Regions from separate parts of the Aurantimicrobium photophilum genome, predicted to be linked through region 2. Evidence: predicted binding sites of a transcription regulator. Region 2 holds the regulator's gene; the other holds the start of a gene.
The links. The regulator LexA, encoded in region 2, represses DNA repair genes until DNA is damaged. The targets are predictions, from matches to a motif close to TCGAACANNTGTTCGA.

Region 1: recA (recombinase RecA) is a predicted target of LexA. The motif match lies at 2,019-2,034, and genes of this name have one in related genera.

What each region holds. Positions count from the first base shown of each region.
Region 1 covers NZ_CP023994.1:595,560-603,362, forward strand. Annotated here, with positions in the region: gene AURMO_RS02990 (DNA translocase FtsK) at 1-266, shown strand, start outside; gene pgsA (CDP-diacylglycerol--glycerol-3-phosphate 3-phosphatidyltransferase) at 277-843, shown strand; gene AURMO_RS03000 (CinA family protein) at 853-1,311, shown strand; gene AURMO_RS03005 (helix-turn-helix domain-containing protein) at 1,455-1,763, shown strand; gene AURMO_RS03010 (DUF3046 domain-containing protein) at 1,772-1,996, shown strand; gene recA (recombinase RecA) at 2,266-3,357, shown strand; gene AURMO_RS03020 (regulatory protein RecX) at 3,363-4,013, shown strand; gene AURMO_RS03025 (hypothetical protein) at 4,129-4,401, shown strand; gene miaB (tRNA (N6-isopentenyl adenosine(37)-C2)-methylthiotransferase MiaB) at 4,435-6,075, shown strand; gene miaA (tRNA (adenosine(37)-N6)-dimethylallyltransferase MiaA) at 6,077-7,006, shown strand; gene dapF (diaminopimelate epimerase) at 7,016-7,803, shown strand, end outside.
Region 2 covers NZ_CP023994.1:1,022,249-1,030,051, forward strand. Annotated here, with positions in the region: gene priA (bifunctional 1-(5-phosphoribosyl)-5-((5-phosphoribosylamino)methylideneamino)imidazole-4-carboxamide isomerase/phosphoribosylanthranilate isomerase PriA) at 1-565, opposite strand, end outside; gene hisH (imidazole glycerol phosphate synthase subunit HisH) at 584-1,216, opposite strand; gene hisB (imidazoleglycerol-phosphate dehydratase HisB) at 1,213-1,821, opposite strand; gene AURMO_RS05060 (histidinol-phosphate transaminase) at 1,841-2,935, opposite strand; gene AURMO_RS05065 (LysM peptidoglycan-binding domain-containing protein) at 3,017-3,469, opposite strand; gene lexA (transcriptional repressor LexA) at 3,741-4,415, shown strand; gene AURMO_RS05080 (methylenetetrahydrofolate reductase) at 4,477-5,424, opposite strand; gene clpX (ATP-dependent Clp protease ATP-binding subunit ClpX) at 5,548-6,843, opposite strand; gene AURMO_RS05090 (hypothetical protein) at 7,017-7,475, opposite strand; gene AURMO_RS05095 (ATP-dependent Clp protease proteolytic subunit) at 7,582-7,803, opposite strand, start outside.

The DNA of each region.
Region 1 (7,803 bases), 430 kb from region 2:
TGGACCTGATGGAAAGCCGCGAAATTGTGGGCCCTTCCGAAGGTTCCAAGGCTCGAGATGTTCTGGTTTCCCAGGAACAACTCCCTGAGGTCCTCGCCAAGCTCAAGGGTGATGTTGTTGCTTCACCTGCACCCCCAACTGCTTCTGTAATCCCAACTGGGGACCCCTACGCCAACGATCCCGTTGCGGAAATGTCTGCTGGATTAGAAGAAGTTGACGGTGACGAAGGTAGTGAAGACGCCTGGAACCTCACTGATCGCGACTAACGTGAGTGTTATGAAGCACGTCCCCAACACCATCACGATCGTCCGGATCTTCTTTGCTCCAGTCTTTATCTGGATGCTCTTGACCGCAGGCGATGACCTCACATCACCACTTCGCTGGTGGGGTGCTGGACTGTTCGTTTTCGGTATGGCCACAGATGGCATTGATGGCTACCTTGCGCGTAAATACAACGTGGTCAGTGACTTTGGAAAACTGCTTGACCCCATTGCGGACAAGGTCCTTACTGGTGGTGCGCTGATCACACTATCCATTTTGGATGAGTTGCCATGGTGGGTTACCGCTGTGATCTTGCTCCGCGAAGTGGGAATTACCGTATTCCGCTTTGCAGTGTTGAGCGATCGTGTCATTCCGGCCTCTCGTGGCGGAAAACTCAAGACCATTACTCAGTTCGTCGCCATCACCTTTGCTTTGCTGCCTATGCAGGCAGTCATTGGCGATAGTGCCAACATCATCAACATTGTGCTGATGTCAGCTGCGACCATCATTACCGTCTGGACTGGAATTGATTATCTAGTGGATGCCTGGCGCCAAAACAAGAAGCACACGTCAAAAGCCTAAGGGGCGACTGTGACTGTTGAGCTGATCGAACGTTTGACTCACCGCGGTCTGACCGTTGCCATTGCCGAATCGTTGACGGGTGGGTTGCTCTGTGCTGCGTTGACAGAGGTTCCTGGTGCATCAGCGGTTATTCGCGGGGGAGTAGTGGCCTATGCGACGGATCTCAAGGCATCGATGTTGGATGTTCCACATGAACTGCTTGACACCGTAGGGGCCGTGGACGCAGACGTTGCTTTGGAGATGGCTGCTGGTGTCGCCTCCAAACTAGGGGCCGATATTGGTATTTCGACCACGGGAGTGGCCGGGCCAGAACCGCAGGATGGAAAAGCTGTAGGAACGGTCTTTATTGCCTGCGTATGGGGCAAGAAGCGCGTCGTTGAGGAGCTTTCCTTGTCCGGAACGCGCAATGAAATCCGTTCCTTGACCGTCCATGCCGCCCTGCGGATGCTGGCATCTGCAGTTTCTTGAGCATTCTGAAACATTCTGGGAATAAAACTGTCGTAACCTAAGTTGATACAAGCAGACTCACATCTGGTTTTCAGGTTTCTGGAGCTAGCATGGGGTTATAGATGTAGAGGAACTTTTATAGTTCACCAGCGTAGGGAGGCACCATGATTCTTGTTCGACAGGAAATCGGCGATGTTCTGCGCGACTACCGCCTGCAGAAAGGTCGCACGTTGCGACAGGTTGCAAGCAAGGCCAGCGTGGCACTCGGTTACTTGAGCGAGGTTGAACGTGGCCAAAAGGAAGCAAGCTCAGAAATTCTTGCTGCTGTAGCAGATGCTCTGGACACCCCCATCTCGCAGATCATGCGTGAAGTAGGGGACCGTCTTGCTGTGATCGAAGGAATCGAACCTATTCGTGCGATTCCCGACACTGTTCCTGACGAGTTCGTCAACGACTTCGCTGCAACACGCTAGAAGCGTTCGTGCGCCTCAGCGAATTTTGGCGTGCCGTCTCGGATGAGTTCGGTGAGGCTTATGGCCGTGTTCTGGTCAATGATTTAGTGCTGTCCGAATTAGAGTCAGTTACCTCCGCGGAAGCCTTGCGTAAGGGTATCCCCGCGCGAAACGTGTGGCTTGCTCTGGTCAAAGCTGTCGATGTTCCTGAGTCCCGCTGGTATGGCGTGGGTCTGCCGGAGCCCAAGAAGTAATTTTCAACACGCCGACATTTGTTCGAATATGTATTCGAAAACGGCTAGTCTCCTACACATGCACTTGTTTGCACGTGTTATCCACGGAGAATCACCTCTGGCGCTCAATGTCAGTGGCTTCTCTTACGGTGAAACACGTCCATATAGGAGCATGCGCCTTGTCGTAAGCGCCCCGCAGCGCCCGTCCCGCCTTCATCGGCCGGCCGGTAGCGGAGGAGTAGCACGGCAGCCGATAGGCGAATCACCCTCGATAAGTAAAGGAGACGGCCATGGCATCTGCCGCTGACCGCGAAAAAGCACTAGAAACAGCACTAGCCCAGATCGACCGCCAGTTTGGTAAGGGTTCCGTCATGCGCCTGGGAAGCGACGAGCGCGCTCCCGTCGAGGTGATTCCGACAGGCTCCATCGCATTGGATGTTGCTCTCGGCATTGGCGGACTTCCCCGTGGCCGCATCGTAGAGATCTACGGTCCTGAGTCCTCGGGTAAGACCACACTCACTCTTCACGCGATTGCTAACGTCCAGAAGCAGGGCGGCATTGCTGCCTTCATCGACGCTGAGCACGCACTTGACCCCGACTACGCCAAGAAGCTCGGTGTCGACATTGACGCACTGCTGGTGTCACAGCCTGACACAGGTGAGCAAGCGCTCGAAATTGCCGACATGCTCGTTCGTTCCGGTTCTATCGACCTCGTTGTCATTGACTCGGTTGCCGCTCTAGTTCCCCGCGCTGAAATTGAAGGTGAAATGGGAGACACCCACGTGGGCCTCCAGGCACGTCTGATGTCTCAGGCGCTGCGTAAGCTCACCGGTGGCCTCAACTCGACCAACACCACCATGATCTTCATCAACCAGCTGCGCGAGAAGATCGGTGTCTTCTTCGGAAGCCCCGAGACCACCGCTGGTGGTAAGGCACTGAAGTTCTACGCGTCAGTTCGCTTGGACATTCGTCGCATTGAGACCCTCAAGGATGGCACTGACGCAGTGGGTAACCGTACCCGCGTCAAGGTCGTCAAGAACAAGATGGCACCCCCCTTCAAGCAGGCAGAGTTCGACATCCTCTATGGAACCGGTATCTCTCGCGAAGGTAGCCTGATTGACTTTGGTGTCGATCACGGCATCGTCAAGAAGTCGGGTGCCTGGTACACCTACGAAGCAGATCAGCTTGGTCAAGGTAAGGAAAACTCTCGTAACTTCCTCATCCAGAACCCTGCTGTTGCCCTCGAGATTGAGCAGAAGATTCTGGCCAAGCTCGGTGTGGGTGCCGCAGCAGCTGAAGCTGCTGCCATTGAAGCTGCTGCAACTGCTGTAGAGGTCGAACCAGACTTCGAGGCAGTTGAAGAGGTTCGTAAGGGAGCCTGAGCTTCGTGACGAACGTCACTTTTCTGCCCTGGGTTGATCCAGAAAGCAGTCACATCGCTGCCTCGCCTGAAATATCAGGCGAGGCAGTAGGGGATGCTGCAGAAGTTCCTGCCGGAGTCCAGCGACTGAGCCGTGTCATGTTCACCGAGGTGGAAGACGTTGTTGAGGATGAAGAAGAATCAGTGGCGGCGCTGGATCTTGATGCACTCGAGCAGACACTTTTACGGAAACTCCACACCCACGATATGTCGGTGCACGAAGTAATGACCTGGTTGCGTTCCAAAGATGCAGCCGAAGGCGATGCTGCTGAACTTGTAGCCAAGTTTGAGCGACTGAATTACCTCAATGATGAACGCTTAGCTCGGGAACTAGTGTCTCGACTCAGTGAGCGCAAGGGCAAGAGTAAGAGCGTCATTGCGAGAGAGCTTCGACAACGAGGTATTTCCTCGTCAGCTGTGGATGAAGCGCTCGAGGCAATCGATGACGACGACGAACTTTCGAAAGCAACGGAGCTAGCTCTGCAACGCGTGCGCCAGTTCAGCAAGCTCGATGATGCGACCGCAGAACGCCGTCTGGTGGGTTTTCTTTCTCGTCGTGGATATTCGGGTCAAACTGTCCGCGAGGCGTGCAGAGAGGCGCTTGCTTCGAGGAATTAGGCTAAGTCCGTGCTCAATGACTTCCTCAACAGCCCCTATGCAATTGCTGCAGCTTTGCTGGTGATCATTGCGTACATCACATGGGGCTATCGCCGCAGAAAGTAGTGCACTCAACATGTTTGACGTAGAACCCGCAGAAGAGCCAAAACCTGCCAAACCTTTGACAGAGAAGCAGATTGCGGCCCGTGCTCGCACGAAGAAAATGAATGTCGTTGCCGTCATCATTTGTGCAAGCCTGTGTTTCGTATTGGGCGTTATTTCAGCAGTGCTGCCAGCAGGCGTCTCCACACCATGGATGTTCGCGAGTTATGCCGCTGGATATGTCGGCGTTTTATGGGCACTTGCTGGATTGTGGTCTCATTACATGGGTCCCAACGCACCGAAATAATCGGTGCCTTTCGGCGCGTAAACTTATGGGGTTATGACCAGCCCAAGTGAAGCCCCCACACTCATCCCCGCCTCCTCTGCGGCAATAGATGAAACCGGGCGTCAGCGCACCTATGAAGTGCGCACTTTTGGGTGCCAAATGAACGTTCACGACAGTGAACGTCTAGCTGGAGCCATGGAAGCTGCTGGCTATGTGAAGTTTGAGTTTGCTGCGGAGGCTGAACAAGATCCCGACATGAAGCGCAGTGCAAGTTCTGCTCAACCAGATGTTGTTGTCATCAACACCTGTGCTGTTCGTGAAAATGCCGATAACAAGCTCTACGGAAACCTCGGTCACTTGGCCCGCGTGAAAGAAAAGCACAAGGATCTGCAGATTGCTGTGGGTGGCTGTCTCGCTCAGAAAGACCAAGCACTTCTGTTGAAGAAAGCTCCTTGGGTTGATGTGGTGTTTGGAACCCACAACATGGGTTCTTTGCCGAGCTTGCTCGAACGTTCTCGCCACAACCACAAGGCAGAGATTGAAATCCTCGAGTCTTTGGAAACTTTCCCTTCTACTCTTCCCACTAAGCGTGATTCGACCTATTCCGGTTGGGTGTCCATCTCGGTGGGATGCAACAACACCTGCACGTTCTGCATTGTCCCTAGCCTGCGCGGAAAAGAACGCGATCGTCGACCTGGCGAAGTGCTCAACGAAGTCAAGGCACTTGTGGACCAGGGCGCCATTGAAGTTACTCTGCTGGGCCAGAACGTCAACACCTACGGTGTTGAGTTCGGCGATAAGGGTGCATTTGCCAAGCTTTTGCGGGCTTGTGGTGAGATCGAAGGCCTGGAGCGTGTGCGCTTCACAAGCCCACACCCTGCTGCGTTCACGGACGATGTGATCGCAGCCATGGCAGAAACACACAACGTCATGCCTCAGCTCCACATGCCACTGCAATCAGGTTCAGACAGCGTGCTCAAGGCCATGCGTCGCAGCTACCGCAGCGAGAAGTTCTTAGGAATTCTCCAGCGTGTTCGTGATGCAATGCCACACGCGGCAATCAGCACCGACATCATTGTGGGATTCCCCGGCGAAACAGAAGAAGACTTCGAAGAAACCATGCGAGTAGTTGCGGAAGCTCGCTTCGCAACCGCCTTCACTTTCCAGTACTCGAAGCGTCCTGGAACTCCTGCAGCAGAGATGGATAATCAAATCCCCAAGGCAGTTGTTCAGGAGCGCTATGAGCGTCTCCTCAAGTTCCAGAACGACATTGCGTGGCAGGAAAACAAGGCACAAATTGGCCGTGAAGTTCATGTCTTGGTTGCCAATGGTGAAGGTCGTAAGGACAGCGCAACTGAGCGCATGAGCGGCCGTGCTGAAGATTCTCGTCTGGTTCACTTTGAAGTGACTCCGGGAAGTGAAACACCACGTCCTGGTGACATCGTGACGGTAACCATCACGGAAGTAGCACCGTTCCACTTACTCGCTGATGACCCCACAGGTGCACCGCTGAAGATTCGCCGCACCATTGCCGGAGATGCCTGGGATCGCGAACAGGCTGAAAGCTGCGGTGTTCCTAGTACAGGGGGAGCGAAGAACCTGGGCTCCACCTCGATACCTGTTGTGGGATTAGGTATGCCCAGCTTGCGTGTTTCGACCGCACCGATCTACGACCTCGACGACGGACAGCGCTAGCGTGAGCGAGAAAACCCAGATCCTCGCGATCGTGGGAGCGACGGGAACAGGAAAGTCGGACCTGTCCTTAGATGTTGCAGAAGCATTAATTGCCCAGGGCCACGGTGTTGAAATCGTCAATGCCGACGCCATGCAGCTTTATGTGGGAATGGATATTGGCACCGCCAAGCTTCCTGTTTCAGAGCGTCGAGGAATACCTCACCACATGTTTGATGTGTTGGGCGTCACCGATGAAGCCGCTGTAGCCGACTACCAGGCTCAGGCACGTGCTGTGATTTCAGAAATCAATGATCGTGGACATCTCGCCATCTTGGTGGGTGGATCTGGACTCTATGTCAGCAGTGTTCTCTTTGATTTTGAATTTCCTGGTCATGACGATGTCATCCGTGAGCGACTTGAAAAGGAATTGGAAGAGTTGGGACCAGGCGTTCTCTTTCAACGCCTCAAGGAGCTCGCTCCCGAAGCTGCCGAACGCATCGATCAGCAAAACTCGAGGCGGGTCGTTCGAGCTTTGGAAGTTCTTGAAGTGACCGGCAGCACAGCGGGGCTGGGAACATTGCCCGAAGAAGCTGTGTATTGGAAACCCACAGTCATCGTTGGCCTCGCTGAAGAGCGCGAGGTGCTTGTTGAGCGGCTAGACCGCCGCGTTGAAAAGATGTGGCACGACGGACTTCTTGAAGAAGTTCAGGGCCTGATTCCTCAAGGTATTGAACAAGGCATCACTGCCCGCAGGGCAATCGGTTATGCGCAGGCATTGGCTGAGCTCTCAGGTGAGATGACTGAAGCCGAGGCAATTGAGGAAACTCAGGCAATTACTCGACGCTATGCACGGCGTCAGGTGAGCTGGTTTAAGCGGTATGCAGATCTCACTTGGCTTCCTGCGGGACATCGAGACAACGTCTCTCAGGTGATCTCCCAGCTAAGCCTTTAAGCTGGAGACATGGCTATCTCGCTGCACTTCACCAAAGGTCACGGAACCGGCAACGATTTCGTGCTCTATAGCGACCCTGAGGGTGAACTTCCGCTCACCCCAAGCCAGATAGCGGCACTGTGTGACCGTCACTTCGGAATTGGTGCAGACGGCGTCATTCGTGCAGTGAAGAGCAGCAAGCTCAACCGCAAGCACGAACCAGGCCAGGTCGTTGTGGATCCTGCCGGGGCTGCTGCGCTCGCTGAAGATTCTGCTGCCGAGTGGTTTATGGACTACTACAACTCAGATGGTTCTCTCTCTGAGATGTGTGGCAACGGCATTCGTGTTTATGCCAAATATTTACTCGAGACCGGGCTTGCTTCCATCAACCGCGGTGAAACCCTTGCCATTGGCACACGTGCCGGCGTTCGTGACCTCACCGCACAAGGAACACAGTTCCAGGTCGATATGGGCCGCTGGAGCTTTGATGGGGGAGAACCCGTCGTGAAGGTGGCCGGTGTTCCCGTTGCTCGCCCTGGTGTGGGCATTAACGTGGGGAACCCTCACGTCATCGCTGCTTTTGCAGATGATGCTGAGCTTGATGCTGCTGACCTCAGTTCAGCACCTCGACTTGAACCAGAACTTCCTGAAGGTGCGAATGTGGAGCTCGTTGTTCCTCACGACCCACTGGTGAAAGATGGCGTCGGTCACATTCGCATGCGTGTGCACGAGCGCGGCTCAGGGGAAACCTTGTCGTGCGGCACGGGTGTCGTGGCAGCTGCGCTGGCTACACGTCACTGGGCTGGTGAAGGTGCACC
Region 2 (7,803 bases):
TAATCGCAGTCAGAAGCTCTAAGTTGGGTCCGTTGAGCATGCCATCACGGGTGACATCAGTCACGACATAACGGGAGCAGCCAGCATCTTCGAGGCGTGCGAGAACATCCCAGAGGTTTCCGCCTTCTTCGGTCCAGCCACGTGCTGCAAGGGTTTCTCCGCGCACATCTAGACCCACAGCAATTTGCTCACCAAAGCGAGCAATCGCCGAGGCTGCCCAGTCTGGGTTCTCCAGAGCAGCTGTGCCGAGGTTCACACGAGTTGCGCCACTTTCGAGAGCGGACTCGAGTGACGCATCATCACGAATACCACCAGAAAGCTCAATTTTCACACCAGGAACCTCGGTGATCACACGACGCAGCAGGGCGCGGTTCTCGCCGCGACCAAATGCTGCGTCGAGATCGACGAGGTGAATCCACTCAGCGCCTTGACGAGCCCAGTCGGCCGCTGCATCAACGGGATCACCAAAGTCAGTCTCAGTGCCGAGAGCACCTTGGGTGAGGCGAACAGCCTTGCCTTCAGCAACGTCAACAGCGGGCAGCAGCTCAAGAATGGGCGCAGTCATGAGTAGATATTCCTTTAGTTAGAGAGTCTCGAGCCAGTTGCGCAACAGCTGAATACCTGCTTCGCCAGACTTTTCGGGGTGGAACTGGGTAGCAACAAGAGGGCCGTTTTCAACAGCAGCAATGAAGCGCTGTCCGTGTTCAGCCCACGTCACTGAAGGCTTCGGGAACGGAGGAATGACATCGAGATTCCACTCGGTCACTCCATAGGAGTGCACGAAGTAAAAGCGCTCGTTCTCGATTCCCTTGAAGAGTTTCGAGTTCTCGCCCACCTCGACGGTGTTCCAGCCCATGTGGGGAAGAACAGGTGCCTCGAGCTTGTGCACGGTTTCTTCCCACTCGCCTAGTCCTGGAGTGTCCACGCCACCCTCAAGCCCGTTGGCAAACATGATCTGCATGCCCACGCAAATACCCATGACGGGACGACCACCAGCAAGACGACGCTCAATGATCTCGCCACCATCCACGGCGTTGAGTGCTTCCATCACGGCAGCAAAAGCGCCGACGCCTGGAACAAGCAGACCATCAGCCTCAGCGCACTTTGTTTTGTCGCGCGTCAGTTCGACCTTTGCTCCTGCGAGCTCCACCGCTTTGATAGCGGAGTGGATGTTCCCCGTGCCGTAGTCGAAAACAACGACGGACTTTTGGGTCACAGAGCACCCTTAGTGCTGGGGATTCCCTGCACGAGAGGGTCAAGTGCCTTGGCCTGGCGGAATGCACGAGCAAACGCCTTGAATTCTGCTTCAGCGATGTGGTGTGGGTCGCGACCGTTCAACACCGTGATGTGGGTGGTGAGACCTGCATTAAAGGTGATGGCTTCGAACACGTGACGAACCATGGAACCAGTGAAGTGACCACCAATGAGGTGGAATTCAAAACCAGCAGGCTCACCTGAGTGCACCAGGAATGGGCGTCCAGAAATATCCACGACGGCCTGCACGAGTGCCTCATCGAGAGGAACCAGAGCGTCGCCGAAGCGGGAAATACCAGCCTTGTCTCCCAGTGCTTCGCGAATTGCGAGACCAAGAGAAATACCAATGTCTTCAACTGTGTGGTGAACATCGATGTGGATGTCACCGGAAGCCTTGACGGTGAGGTCAGAAAGAGAGTGCTTAGCAAACGCGGTCAGCATGTGGTCGAAGAACGGAACAGTCGTCTCGATGTTGCTCACACCCGTGCCATCAAGATTGATCGTAAGTTCAATGCTTGACTCGCTCGTGGTGCGAGAAATGCTCGCAATGCGCGGTGCTGTAGTCATATGACCAGTTTAGTAGGGCTTAGAGAGCGCCATTGATCGAGCCATCGAGGGCTGCCAGTGCGTTCAAGAACTCCGTTGTTTCTGCTTCAGTTCCTGCCGTCACACGTAAGTGGTTGGGCATATCAATATCGCGAATGATGATGCCCTGAGCCAGAAGCTTCTCAAAGACTTCTTGAGGATCACGAACACCACCAAAGAGTACAAAGTTCGCACTCGAGGGATAGGGGGTGTATCCCAGCACTGCCAGCTCTGTAACCAAGCGGTCACGCTGCTGGCGAATGTCTTCGACCATGGCCAGCATGGCTGGAGTGTGTGCCAATGCGCCTTCTGCCGCCGCCTGCGTCAACGCAGATAAGTGATAGGGCAAACGCACTAAACGTAGCGCATCAGCAACAGCAGGATCGCCTGCCAAGTAACCCAAACGAGCACCAGCAAAGGCAAACGCCTTACTCATGGTGCGAGAGACAACCAGTCGTGGACGACCAGCCAACAACGTCAACGCCGTGGGCTCACCTTCAGGTGCAAACTCTGCATACGCTTCATCAACGAAGACAATGCCGTCCGTTGCGTCATAAGCCGCAGCAATGGTTTCCAACGACACCGGTGTGCCCGTGGGGTTGTTGGGTGTGCAGAAGAAGACGATGTCGGGCTTGTTTTCTTTGATTGCCGTAACTGCAGTGGCTGGTGAGATTTCGAAGTCCGCATCACGCTGGGCAGGAATCCAGGTAGTTCCCGTTCCCGAAGCGATGATCGAGTGCATGGAATAAGTGGGCGGGAATGCCAGAACAGAGCGTCCTGGACCTCCGAAGGCCTGCAGGAGCTGCTGAATAACCTCATTAGAGCCGTTTGCTGCCCAAATGTTCTCAGCAGAAAGACCGTGACCAAGATACTCAGCTAGGGCAACACGAAGATTCGTGAATTCACGATCGGGGTAACGGTTGATGTTCCCTAGGGCGGTGTGAATGCGCCCCATGATGTCCATGACCACCTGGGGTGGCACGGGGTGGGTGTTCTCATTGACGTTGAGCTCAACCCGAACATGTGCCTGTGGTGCGCCATACGGCTTCAAGCCACGCAGGTCATCACGAATGGGGAGGTCTTCAAATGAGGTCACGAGATAAGTTTACGGGCGCTTGAAACACACAAATGCCGGCCCCAAAAGGGACCGGCATTCGCAGGAAAAGGGAGGAAAGGTTTAGTACCCGGCAGGAATCGCAATCTTCTGACCAGCCTGCACTTCACCGTGAAGCTGGTTGAGGGAGACAATCTCGGCAACAACATCGCGAGGATCTGCGTTGGGGGCAATCTCCTGTGCAAGCTGCCAGAGGCTTTCACCCTGAGCGATGGTCACGTAGGTGAAGTCGTTTGCTGCGCCTTCAGCAACAGCAGCTGCACCACCACTGTTGAGTGCTGCTACAAGTGCGCCGATCACGAGGGGCAGTGCTACTGCGGCGGTGAGGACACGACGTCCACGCTTGGTAATGCGAAGACGGGTCTTGGGTTCTGCTGCGGGGAGGAAGTTCACATAGGTCACGTTGTTAATCTGGTGCGACCCACGGACATTGCCAGCTGCGCTGCATGGTTCGTCGATGTAGTCAGGCTCAACGGGACGGTGGATTGGTGCGGTGAATGCGAGTACTGCGCTCATGAGATTCTCCTTTTCCTGGTGTTTATCTCGAATCGGGCCCTCGGCCGGGAGAACCCGATTCGAAGATATATTTCGAAGATATATTCGTATTTCTTCAATGTCAAGTACATATTGAAGGTTGATTGTGGATAAACCTCAAGAATCTTCGAATATGTGTTTGTTTTATTGACATTCTTCGAATACTCTTTCGGTATTGAGAAAAGTTCATCATGAGCCACGGACATTCACGTTCGTACAGCCCAGGACTTACCCAACAGAAACGGAAGATGCCATGACTGAGTCACCAGCTGGCGAAAGCAAACGACGCAAAGGCATAAGCGCGAAGCAGCAGCTCATCCTCGACGTCATCACTGCTTACATTGATGAGAACAGCTACCCACCCTCCATGCAGGAGATCGGTGATGCAGTAGGTCTCTCCTCGCTGGCGAGTGTCACCTACCAACTTCAACAGCTTGAACTAGGTGGCTACATCCGCCGCGACCCCAAGCTCCCCCGCGCACTTGAGGTACTCGGCCAGGGCACCGCTGCCCGCACGCCAGCACCTGTTGCTGACAACGTGTTCCCCATGGGTGAAGCAGTTCAGGTTCCGCTCGTAGGACAGATTGCTGCTGGTGGTCCCATTACAGCCGAGCAGAACACCGAAGACACCATGGCTCTCCCCCGCCAGCTTGTGGGCCAGGGAGAACTCTTCATGCTCAAGGTCAAGGGTGAATCCATGATTGATGCCGCGATCTGCGACGGTGACTTCGTCGTGGTCCGCAGGCAGCAGACAGCAGAGAACGGTGACATCGTTGCAGCCCTGCTCGATGATGAAGCAACCGTCAAGGTCTTCCGCCAGCGCGATGGTCACACCTGGCTCTTGCCTCGCAACAGCAACTACGAACCCATCTTGGGCGACCACGCCACCATTATGGGAAAGGTTGTGACAGTTCTTCGATCTGTCTAACCCCACAAACGAAAAGTCCCGCATGCTGAATACAGCGTGCGGGACTTTTTATGTTTATGAATTATTGGAGACGGCGAAGCACATCCACAACCGGACCGCTTTGATTGAACGCATAGAGGTGAATACCTGGCGCTCCCCCGGCAATGAGCTCCTTAGCTAGGCTCACCGCGTGCTCAACACCGATCTCGCGCTGACCTTCAGTGGTGGGCTCAATCTCGAGAGCAATCTCGAGATCACTGGGCATTTCTTCACCTGAGATCTCGATCATGCGACGTAGTCGCCCCGGGCTGATCACGGGCATGATGCCCGGAATGATGGGCATGGTGAGGCCTGCTTCTTTGGCCTTCTGGGCAAAAGAGAGGTAGTCATCTGCGTGGAAGAAAAGCTGGGTAATAGCTAGGTTGGCTCCCGCTGCTTCCTTTGCCAGCAGAACATCAATGTCTTGAGTTTTTGAACGTGACTGAGGGTGCCCATTAGGGAATGCAGCAACACCAATGCGAACAAATTCACGCTTTTGGCTCAGGCGGGTAGCACCGGCATGCCAACGGGGTTCTTCTTCAAAGACGAAAGGCTCTCGCTCGGCCTGTACTCGGTGAATGAGCTGTGTGAGCTCTGCTGCACTGCCGAGGTCCCCAAGGAAGTCTTCGCCCTCCTGAGTGCCCTCTGGTGGGTCTCCACGCAGGGCGAGGAATGATCGCACACCAGCGTCGAGAAAAGTCCTTACAAGCTCATTGGCGCCCTGATAGGACTCGGCAACACACGTGAGGTGCGCCATGGGCTCCACGTCGGTGTTCGCGAGGATGAACTTCACGCAATCCAAAGTGGCATCACGTGAGGAACCACCAGCGCCATAGGTGACGGAGATGAAGTCGGGGCCCGTGGCAGCCAGTTCGAGGATGGTCTTGTTGAGTGCTTCACGCAGGTCTGGATTGCGTGGTGGATAGACCTCAAAGGAGAAGGGCACGCCAATGTTGAGCTCTGTTGAGCTAGTGGCTGGTGCGTTACTCATCGATATTCCTCGGGGCACAATTCGCATGAAGGATAAACAGGATTGTTATCCGCGAAGCGTGGGCCGGGCTCGGCAGTCGCTTACTCACCAGTAATGGCGATATAGAAATGTTAGCAGTGCTGTTTAGGCAGTGCGTTCTTCAGGCGCATCCACGATGGCAGAAGCCAGGCGAGGCACGATGGTGGGTGCCGCGTTCTCGCTCACACATTCGGCCGTGATGATGACCTTGTGAATCTGATCGGTTGAGGGAACCTCGAACATGATGGGACCAAGAACGTTTTCCAAGATGGCACGCAGGCCACGTGCACCGGTCTGGCGAAGGACAGCAAGATCAGCGATGGCATCGAGTGCTGCAGGCTCAAACTCGAGCTCCACATCATCGAGAGCAAACATGCGCTGGTATTGCTTGACCAGAGCATTCTTGGGCTCCGTCAGGATGTCGATGAGGGCACTGCGGTCCAGCGGCGACACCGTTGCAATAACGGGAAGACGACCAATGAACTCAGGAATCAAACCAAACTTGTGGAGGTCTTCAGGGAGAACCTCAGCAAAGAAGTCGCGCGCTTCGTCCTTGCTCTGCAAGGGTGCACCAAAGCCGATACCGGTCTTGCCCGCACGCGACTGAATGATGTCTTCTAGGCCCGCAAATGCTCCGGCAACGATGAAGAGAACGTTGGTGGTGTCGAGCTGAATAAATTCTTGGTTGGGGTGCTTACGGCCACCCTGCGGTGGAACGGAGGCAACTGTGCCTTCCAAAATCTTCAGCAGTGCCTGCTGAACACCTTCACCAGAAACGTCACGAGTAATCGAAGGGTTCTCTGCCTTGCGGGAGATCTTGTCGATTTCATCGATGTAGATGATGCCCTGCTCCGCACGCTTGACATCAAAGTCAGCAGACTGGAGCAGCTTCAAGAGAATGTTCTCCACGTCTTCACCAACATAGCCGGCTTCCGTCAGCGATGTTGCGTCAGCAACAGCGAACGGAACATTCAGACGACGCGCAAGAGTCTGAGCAAGATACGTCTTACCGCAGCCGGTGGGACCGATGAGAAGAATGTTGCTCTTTGCAATCTCAACTTCGTTGGCCTTGTCTTCAGCAGTCTTGACACCCTCCCCTGCGCGCACACGCTTGTAGTGGTTGTAGACCGCTACGGAGAGAGCCTTCTTGGCTGGCTCCTGACCGATGACGTATTCCTCAAGGAAGGTAAAGATTTCGCGGGGCTTAGGCAGATCGAAATCTGCAATGACGCCTTCTTCGTTGGCTTCTGCCAGACGTTCTTCAATGATCTCGTTGCAGAGTTCCACACACTCGTCACAGATGTAGACGCCGGGGCCCGCAATGAGCTGAGCTACTTGCTTCTGGCTTTTGCCACAGAAGGAGCACTTGAGCAGGTCAGCGCTTTCGCCGATACGTGCCATGGTCAACTCCTTTAGACGTCTGAATATCTAGACATTCGAGCCTAACCCGAACCACAGACGTTCTTTGTCACCTGTGGATGTGACGCCTCGGCGTGCCGAAATACAGAAAATATATTTGCCTTAAGTTTTTGACACTAATCAGAGGGCAAGAAAATCAACCCAAACAAAGGCAACTATTTGGTGAAGCTCATTACCCACGAAGCGGTAGACAACATTTTCTCCTGAGTGGTTGCCAAAGCTCCGTTGAAGTACGCGACACGAATCACAGCAAATCGAAATGTTCCCACTTGATCAACTTCAACGTTCATGGACGAATCTTCGAAAGTTATGCGACATTGGTCGGATTCGAAACAATCAATGTTTAAGCCCGACGACACCAAGGGAAATCCATATTCATCGGCGTCTGCGAAGAAACTGATGACAAACGCGGATGGTTTGGCGGATGGGGAAATAGTGAGACGAAGTGTTCGAGTTGCAAGCCGAACTGGTGTAATTACAGCGTCTTCAGGCTTCTCCACGATGTGAGAAACAAAACCGTCAGGGGTTGCCCATTCGTACTGGGTAATTGAGAGCTGAACATCATTGGCCCAAACCTGAGGAGGAAGACTTGGAGTCGGTTCCACGGACGTCAAACGAACGCCTTGTCGTATTGCCCCTTCATCTTCTTTCACAAAGTTAGTCAATCAGAAAATGAGAAAACCCCGACCGAAGCCGGGGTTTTCGTGTGACTTTCCGTGATTACGCAGTAATTGCTGCATTCTTACGCGAAGTGAGAACCTGGTCGATCAAACCGTATTCGAGTGCCTCCGCAGCCGAAAGGATCTTGTCGCGGTCGATGTCCTTGTTGACCTGCTCGATGGAGCGGTTGGAGTGCTTGGACAGGGTCTCTTCCAACCATTCACGCATACGCATGATTTCCTTGGCCTGGATCTCGATATCCGAAGCCTGACCACGGCCGGC